4 regions of the Enterobacter hormaechei subsp. xiangfangensis genome follow, and region 2 is predicted to be linked to each of the others. Evidence: predicted binding sites of a transcription regulator. Region 2 holds the regulator's gene; each other region holds the start of a gene.
What was found. Region 2 encodes LexA, which represses DNA repair genes until DNA is damaged. Its sites were predicted from a motif close to TNCTGTATGTACATACAGNA; they were not measured.
Positions count from the first base shown of each region.

Region 1: the regulator LexA is predicted to act here: its motif matches at 882-901, upstream of metR (HTH-type transcriptional regulator MetR).
Region 3: the regulator LexA is predicted to act here: its motif matches at 761-780, upstream of rmuC (DNA recombination protein RmuC).
Region 4: the regulator LexA is predicted to act here: its motif matches at 1,160-1,179, upstream of BFV63_RS10215 (YebG family protein).

Region 1 is NZ_CP017183.1:203,584-205,788, forward strand. It holds gene BFV63_RS00995 (carboxylate/amino acid/amine transporter) at 1-9, shown strand, start outside; gene metR (HTH-type transcriptional regulator MetR) at 1-850, opposite strand, end outside; gene metE (5-methyltetrahydropteroyltriglutamate--homocysteine S-methyltransferase) at 967-2,205, shown strand, end outside.
Region 2 is NZ_CP017183.1:315,320-317,524, forward strand. It holds gene BFV63_RS01510 (diacylglycerol kinase) at 55-423, shown strand; gene lexA (transcriptional repressor LexA) at 532-1,140, shown strand; gene dinF (MATE family efflux transporter DinF) at 1,204-2,205, shown strand, end outside.
Region 3 is NZ_CP017183.1:208,003-210,207, forward strand. It holds gene udp (uridine phosphorylase) at 1-684, shown strand, start outside; gene rmuC (DNA recombination protein RmuC) at 824-2,205, shown strand, end outside.
Region 4 is NZ_CP017183.1:2,116,415-2,118,619, reverse strand. It holds gene BFV63_RS10225 (dimethyl sulfoxide reductase anchor subunit family protein) at 1-425, shown strand, start outside; gene dmsD (Tat proofreading chaperone DmsD) at 470-1,084, shown strand; gene BFV63_RS10215 (YebG family protein) at 1,194-1,505, shown strand; gene catA (type A chloramphenicol O-acetyltransferase) at 1,681-2,205, opposite strand, start outside.

The sequences.
Region 1 (2,205 bases), 110 kb from region 2:
AGCGAATAAACGCTTCCGTAATTGGCTGACGTTGCTCGCCATCGCGCACGGCGGCGTACAGCCGGCTCCACAGTCCTTCACCCAGGGTTTTGGTAACCACCAGACCCTGGCGTTCAACCGTCTCGACCACCCAGTGCGGCAGCGCCGCAATCCCCATTCTGGCCGCCACCATCTGAATTAACAGCAGCGTGTTATCCACGCTTTTCAGCTGTGGGCTGATGCCCGCGGGTTGCAGGAAATGGCGCCAGATATCCAGACGACTGCGCTGTACCGGGTAAATCAGCAGCGTCTCCGTTGCCAGATCTTCCGGCGTGATACGCGTTTTGGCGGCCAGCGGATGGTCCGGGGCCAGCACCAGACGCACCTCAAAATCAAACATTGGCGAATAGTGCAGACCGCTGCGTGGCAGAATATCTGAGGTCATCACCAGATCCAGCTCACCCTGCTGAAGCGACGGCTGCGGATCAAACGTGACGCCGGATTTGAAGTCCATCTCCACCTGCGGCCACTTCTGGCGGAAGTTCTCAAGCGCGGGGGTCAGCCACTGAATACAGCTGTGACACTCAATGGCGATGCGCAGGGTGGTCTGCTGCGGCTCGTTGCAGGACTGCAACGCGCTGGCAATCTGCGGCAGCACCTGGTTCGCCAGCTGAAGCAAAATTTCGCCCTGCGGCGTAAAGCGCAAAGGCTGGCTCTTACGCACAAAAAGACGAAAGCCGAGGCGTTGTTCCAGATCGCTGAACTGGTGAGAAAGGGCAGACTGAGTCTGGTGCAGCGTGGCCGCTGCCGCCGCAAGAGAACCGCAGTTCCGCAACGCTTGTAGCGTTTTCAGGTGTTTAATCTCGATCATGAAAGTCCTTCACTTCGGCATGAACATTTTGCGCTTGAGGAATATACAGTACCTGCCAATTATAGAAGTGTAAACATCTGGACGTCTAAATAACGAATTTCTACAAGGGGTATGCCATGACAATCCGCACTCACACTCTCGGTTTCCCTCGCGTTGGTCTGCGTCGCGAGCTGAAAAAAGCGCAAGAAAGCTACTGGGCGGGTAACGCCACCCGCGAAGAACTGCTGGCGGTGGGACGCGAGCTGCGCGCGCGTCACTGGGATCAGCAAAAACAGGCGGGCGTAGACCTGCTGCCGGTGGGCGATTTCGCCTGGTACGACCATGTTCTGACCACCAGCCTGCTGCTTGGCAACGTGCCGGCTCGTCATCAGAACAACGATGGATCGGTGGATATCGATACCCTGTTCCGCATCGGCCGTGGCCGCGCGCCAACGGGTGAGCCAGCGGCAGCGGCGGAAATGACCAAGTGGTTTAACACCAACTATCACTATATGGTGCCGGAGTTCGTTAAGGGCCAGCAGTTCAAACTGACCTGGACCCAGCTTCTGGATGAAGTGGACGAAGCGCTGGCGCTGGGTCACCAGGTGAAACCCGTGCTGCTGGGGCCGGTCACCTACCTGTGGCTGGGCAAAGTGAAAGGTGAGCAGTTCGACCGCCTCAGCCTGCTGAACGATATTCTGCCGGTTTATAAGCAGGTGCTGATTGAGCTGGGTAAGCGCGGTATTCAGTGGGTGCAAATCGATGAACCGGCGCTGGTGCTTGAGCTGCCGCAGGCGTGGCTGGATGCCTTCAAACCGGCGTATGACGCGCTCACGGGCCAGGTGAAGCTGCTGCTGACCACCTATTTCGAGGGCGTAACGCCTAACCTCGACACCATTACTGCGCTGCCGGTTCAGGGTCTGCATGTTGATCTCTTTCACGGCAAAGACGATGTGGCAGAGTTGCACAAGCGTCTGCCTGCGGAGTGGCTGCTCTCTGCCGGTCTGGTGAATGGTCGTAACGTCTGGCGTGCCGATCTCACCGAGAAATATGCACAAATTAAGGACATTGTCGGTAAACGTGAATTGTGGGTAGCCTCTTCCTGTTCCCTGCTGCACAGCCCGATCGACCTGAGCGTAGAGACCCGACTCGACCCTGAGGTGAAAAGCTGGTTTGCCTTTGCCCTGCAAAAGTGTGAGGAGCTGGCTCTGCTGCGCGACGCGTTGAACAGCGGCGACACGGCAGCGATTACCCACTGGAGCGCTCCGATCCAGGCGCGCCGTCACTCGACGCGCGTGCATAACCCGGCGGTGGAAAAACGTCTGGCGGCCATCACTGCCCGGGACAGCCAGCGCCAGAGCCCGTATGAAGTGCGC
Region 2 (2,205 bases):
AAAACGCGCTGCGGCTTTAGTTACAGACGCTATTTATCATAAAAGGTTCTTTTAATGGCCAATAATACCACTGGGTTAACTCGAATCATTAAAGCTGCCGGTTATTCATGGAAAGGTTTCCGCGCTGCATGGGTTAATGAAGCCGCTTTCCGCCAGGAGGCGGTTGCTGCAATCGTTGCCGTTGTCATCGCCTGCTTCCTTGATGTTGATGCTATCACCCGCGTACTGCTCATCGGATCTGTCTTTCTGGTGATGATAGTGGAAATTCTTAATAGCGCTATTGAGGCCGTTGTTGACCGAATCGGGTCGGAATTCCATGAATTGTCTGGCCGGGCGAAAGACATGGGTTCCGCTGCCGTACTGCTGGCGATTATCACTGCGGCGATCACCTGGGTCACGCTGCTTTGGTCGCATTTCCGATGAGCCTCGAGGAATAATTAAGTCCCTGGTTTTTTGTGCAGTTTTTGGTTCCAAAATCGCCTTTGACTGTATATACTCACAGCATAACTGTATATACACCCAGGGGGCGGTATGAAAGCGTTAACGACCAGGCAGCAAGAGGTGTTTGATCTCATTCGGGATCATATCGGCCAGACGGGTATGCCACCCACGCGTGCAGAAATTGCGCAGCGTCTGGGCTTCCGTTCTCCTAATGCTGCCGAAGAGCACCTTAAAGCGCTGGCGCGTAAGGGCGTGATTGAGATTGTTTCCGGCGCCTCACGCGGTATTCGTCTGCTGGTGGAAGAAGAGAGCGGTATTCCGCTGGTGGGTCGCGTAGCGGCAGGTGAACCTCTGCTGGCGCAGCAGCACATCGAAGGGCACTATCAGGTTGATCCAGGCATGTTCAAGCCGAGCGCCGATTTCCTGCTGCGCGTTAGCGGAATGTCCATGAAAGATATCGGTATTCTGGATGGCGATCTGCTGGCGGTACACAAAACGCAGGACGTGCGTAACGGGCAAGTCGTGGTGGCGCGCATTGATGATGAAGTGACGGTTAAGCGCCTGAAGAAACAAGGCAATACCGTGCAGCTTCTGCCTGAAAACAATGAATTCTCCCCGATTGTGGTGGATCTCCGCGAGCAGAGCTTCTCTATTGAAGGACTGGCGGTCGGCGTTATCCGCAACGGTGAATGGCTGTAATCTCTTCCTGACAGGCTGTAGTTCCTCTACAGCCTGGCCTGTTTTCTGATTCCGGTAATTTCCATGGCATTGCTAACTTCTGCCGATAAGGCGTTGTGGCGTCTTGCGCTACCGATGATTTTTTCCAATATTACCGTTCCTCTGCTTGGGCTGGTGGATACGGCGGTTATCGGGCATCTCGATTCGCCGATTTATCTCGGCGGCGTCGCGATCGGCGCAACGGCGACCAGCTTTCTCTTTATGCTGCTGCTTTTTCTGCGCATGAGTACGACGGGCCTGACGGCCCAGGCGTATGGTGCAAAAGATCCCCTGCGTCTGGCGCGTGCGCTGGTTCAGCCGCTCATTCTGGCGTTCGGTGCTGGCGCGTTAATCGTTCTGTTGCGTACGCCGCTGATTGATTTTGCGCTCCATATTGTGGGCGGCAGCGATGCCGTACTGGAACAGGCCCGGCGGTTCCTCGAAATTCGCTGGCTCAGCGCGCCCGCTTCACTGGCAAACCTGGTCCTGCTGGGCTGGCTGTTGGGCGTGCAGTACGCCCGCGCGCCGGTGATCCTGCTGGTGGTAGGCAACCTGCTTAACATTATGCTCGATCTGTGGCTGGTGATGGGGCTGCACATGAACGTCCGGGGCGCGGCGCTGGCCACGGCGATTGCCGAGTACGGTACGCTGCTAATTGGTTTGGGAATGGTCTGGCGCGTACTGGCGATGCGCGGTATCACCCTGGATCTGCTGAAATCGGCCTGGCGCGGCAACATTCGTAAGCTGCTGGCGCTTAATCGCGACATCATGCTCCGTTCGCTCCTGCTGCAACTCTGCTTTGGCGCCTTAACCGTTTTTGGTGCGCGTCTTGGGCCTGAAATCGTCGCAGTCAACGCAGTGCTCATGACGTTACTGACCTTTACCGCTTACGCGCTGGATGGTTTTGCTTACGCCGTCGAGGCGCATTCAGGGCAGGCCTATGGCGCGCGTGAAAGCGGCCAGTTACGTGAGGTCTGGCGTGCTGCCTGTCGTCAGGCGGGCCTGGTGGCGCTGGCCTTTGCTCTGGTATACGCCTGTTTTGGTGAG
Region 3 (2,205 bases), 110 kb from region 2:
GATCCAGAGCGTGTGGAAAAGATCGCCGCGCTGATGGATAAGCCGGTTAAGCTGGCAGCGCATCGCGAATTCACCACCTGGCGCGCAGAGCTGGACGGTAAAGCGGTGATCGTGTGCTCTACCGGTATTGGTGGCCCGTCTACCTCTATCGCCGTTGAAGAGCTGGCGCAGCTGGGCATTCGTACTTTCCTGCGCATCGGCACCACAGGCGCCATTCAGCCGCACATCAACGTGGGCGACGTGCTGGTTACCACCGCATCCGTGCGTCTGGACGGGGCAAGCCTGCACTTTGCACCGATGGAATTCCCGGCAGTGGCTGATTTCGAATGCACCACCGCGCTGGTTGAAGCCGCGAAATCCGTGGGCGCCACCACCCACGTGGGCGTAACTGCCTCTTCCGATACCTTCTACCCGGGCCAGGAGCGTTACGACACCTTCTCTGGTCGCGTGGTGAGCCGTTTCAAAGGCTCCATGGAAGAGTGGCAGTCGATGGGCGTCATGAACTACGAAATGGAATCTGCGACGCTGCTGACCATGTGCGCGAGCCAGGGTCTGCGTGCCGGTATGGTGGCGGGCGTTATCGTCAACCGTACCCAACAGGAGATCCCGAACGCTGAAACCATGAAGCAGACTGAAAGCCATGCGGTGAAAATCGTGGTTGAAGCGGCGCGCCGCCTGATCTAATTCTCTCTTCAGTGCTAAAAGGCCGACATGCTCGGCCTTTTCTTTTTGCGTAACGCCTCGCAGGAAAACCCTTTCAAACTGGACGTTCATACAGCACAATTCTATTTTGTGCGGGTTAGACGTGGATGCAGGGGGCATTGTGGATATCTCAATCCTGGTTTATGCGGTAGTTGCGCTGGTGAGCGTGGGGATTGGCTGGCTCATTTCCGGCTACCAGCATGCGCAGCAGAAAGCCGAACAGCTGGCAGAGCGCGAAGAGATCGTCGCCGAACTCAGCGCAACGAAACAACAGCTTGCGCTGAGTGACCACTGGCGCGACGAGTGCGAACTGCTCAATAACGAACTGCGCAATCTGCGTGATATCAATACCTCGCTGGAGGCCGATCTCCGTGAAGTGACCACCCGTCTTGAGTCCACCCAACTGCACGCCGAAGACAAAATCCGTCAGATGATCAACAGCGAGCAGCGTCTTAGCGAGCAGTTTGAGAACCTCGCGAACCGCATTTTTGAGCACAGCAATCGCCGCGTGGATGAGCAGAACCGTCAGAGCCTGAACAGCCTGCTGACGCCCCTGCGTGAGCAGTTGGACGGCTTTCGACGTCAGGTACAGGACAGCTTTGGTCAGGAGGCCCGCGAGCGCCACACGCTGGCGCATGAAATTCGTAATCTCCAGCAGCTGAATGCGCAGATGGCGCAGGAGGCGGTTAACCTGACGCGCGCACTGAAAGGTGATAACAAAGCGCAGGGAAACTGGGGCGAAGTGGTCATGACGCGCGTGCTGGAGGCCTCTGGCCTGCGCGAAGGATACGAATACGAAACGCAGGTCAGCATTGAAAACGATGCGCGCTCGCGGATGCAGCCGGATGTCATTGTTCGTCTGCCACAGGGCAAAGATGTGGTTATCGACGCCAAAATGACGCTGGTGGCCTATGAGCGCTACTTCAACGCGGAAGATGACTACACCCGCGAAACAGCGTTGCAGGAGCACATCGCCTCCGTGCGTAACCATATCCGTCTGCTGGGCAGAAAAGATTATCAGCAGTTGCCGGGGCTGCGATCGCTGGATTATGTGCTGATGTTCATTCCGGTTGAGCCAGCCTTCCTGCTGGCGCTCGACAGACAGCCCGAACTGATCACCGAAGCGCTGAAAAATAACATTATGCTGGTCAGCCCCACCACGCTACTGGTGGCGTTACGTACCATTGCCAACCTGTGGCGCTATGAGCACCAAAGCCGTAACGCGCAGCAGATTGCCGATCGCGCCAGCAAGCTGTACGACAAAATGCGGCTGTTTGTGGACGATATGTCCTCGGTGGGGCAAAGCCTGGATCGCGCGCAGGATAACTACCGCCAGGCGATGAAAAAACTCTCCTCCGGGCGTGGCAATTTGCTGGCGCAGGCGGAGGCGTTTCGCAGCCTGGGGGTGGAAGTTAAACGCGAGATTAATCCGGAACTGGTGGAGCAGGCTACCGCTCAGGACGAAGAGTTTCGTCTGCGTGAAGGCGACGGTGAGCAAAATAG
Region 4 (2,205 bases), 1.8 Mb from region 2:
GGTATACGGGTTACACCACGCTGAGCTTCTTCCTGACGATGGTCCTTGCTGGTCCTCTGCTGGCCGCGCTGCTGCTACGCGTCGCAAACGTGACATTCAAAGGTACTCTTGCCGCGTCTGTCAGCGTACTGGCAATTATCGTCTGCGTGGCGGTCGTCGTGTTGCAAAGCAATACGCTGGGGACGATACAGAGTTCCATCCAGCAGGCCAGCGCCCTGCTGCCAGATTATGGTTCGCTTCAGGTATGGCGCATCGCGTTGCTGGCGGCGGGTTTAGGCTGCTGGATCTGCCCGCTTATTCGTCGTCAGGAGCAAAAAACGCTCGGCCTGTTTGCAGGTGTCGTTCTGGTGATGCTGGGTGAACTGATTGGCCGTGGGCTATTTTATGGTCTGCATATGACCGCAGGGTTAGCAATTGCAGGTTAACACAGGTGCGCGGGGCTACCCGCGCGCAAGTAAGGAAAGTTATAATGAATGATGTCTCACACCGCGAATCGTTCGCGTTCAGCGCCCGGGTACTGGGCGCGCTGTTTTATTTCGCCCCAGACAGCGAGCAGACCGCGCCGCTGGTGAGTGCCCTGACCGCAGGTGACTGGGTTCAGGACTGGCCGCTGGCGGAGGAAAACCTGCTGCCTGTCGCCAGTATGTTTAAGACCCCATCGGATGAAGCGTTGAAAGACGCCTGGCAGCGTCTGTTTATTGGCCCGTATGCCCTGCCCGCCCCCCCGTGGGGCTCGGTCTGGCTTGATCGCGAGTCAGTGCTGTTTGGCGATTCGACCCTCGCGTTGCGTCAGTGGATGCGTGAAAACCATATCGCCTTTGAGATGCAGCAGAATGAGCCTGAAGATCATTTCGGAACGTTGCTGATGCTGGCGGCATGGCTTGCCGAGAACGGTCGCGAAACAGAACGCGACCAGCTTCTGGCCTGGCATCTGCTGCCATGGAGCACGCGTTTCCTGACCGTATTCGTTGAAAACGCGGCTCATCCTTTCTACGCGGCGCTGGGTAAACTGGCTCAATTGACCCTGGCGGAATGGCAGTCCACTTTGCTGATCCCGATTGCCGAAAAAACGCTGTACCGATAACAGCACCTGGCTTGTCCACCCGTTGTGCAGGCCAGGTTCGCACATTTTTGCTGCAACACAACTTCACAACTGCTATACTGTATATAATTACAGTATATGGGGGTGCGCAATGGCTGTTGAAACAAAATTTGTTGTCGTAAGAAAAGGTGAAGAGAAAATGACATTTGCCAGTAAGAAAGAGGCTGACGCTCACGACAAACTGCTCGATATGGCAGAAGCGTTCACTGACTGGCTGTTGCAAAGCGGAATGCAGATGGATGAAACGCAGGCGGAGAACCTTGGTCTGTATCTCGCCGAGCAGAAAGAGTCCGTGCAGCATATCCTGCGTACCAGCAAGCTTCCCGAGCTCAATGCTGCAACGGATAAAACAGCATCAGATGCGGATAGCAGCAAAAAAATCCGGGCCGTCAAAGCCGCCTGATCGTCAGAACGACTCATCACCTGTCATGCCGCCGCGGGCCGGAAACGGCTCGCGGCTTAATCATGCATTATTTCGATCTTCTCGAAAACAATGCGATTGAATATTTTAATCTGTTCTGGCGTAAAATTTGGTTACAGCATTTCCTCTCGTCAGACGTATGTTAAAAACATGTGAATCACACGTTCGGCGCCTCTGAATGGTGTGGTAAATTATCACATAACTCTTGCAACTCGTTGATCATCCTGGCTACATGGAAGCCATCACAAACAGAATGATGCACCTGAACGGCGAAAGGCAACAAGACTTTTTCATCCTGGTTATAGTATTTTCCAAACGTGAACATGGGCGCGAAAAAATTCCGCATGTTAGCGACGTTGACGTTAAAACTGCTAAAACTGACCCACGGAATATCAGATATGAAAAATATATTCTCCCGGGACTCTTCCTTAGGCCAGTAAGCAAGGATATTGCCATAGCGGGCAACATCTTCTGCATAAACGCGCTGAAAATGGTGAATATTTCCATCGTAATGACTCCACAACGATGAAAACGTTTCCGTTTCTTTATGGAAAAGGGTATAGCTTGGATGAACCTCATTCCATATTACAAGCTCATCATCCTTCATGGCCATACGGAATTCCGGATGCCGGTTTACGACGTGAGAAATAAGGGAAATAATCGCAGGATAAAATTTCCAGCC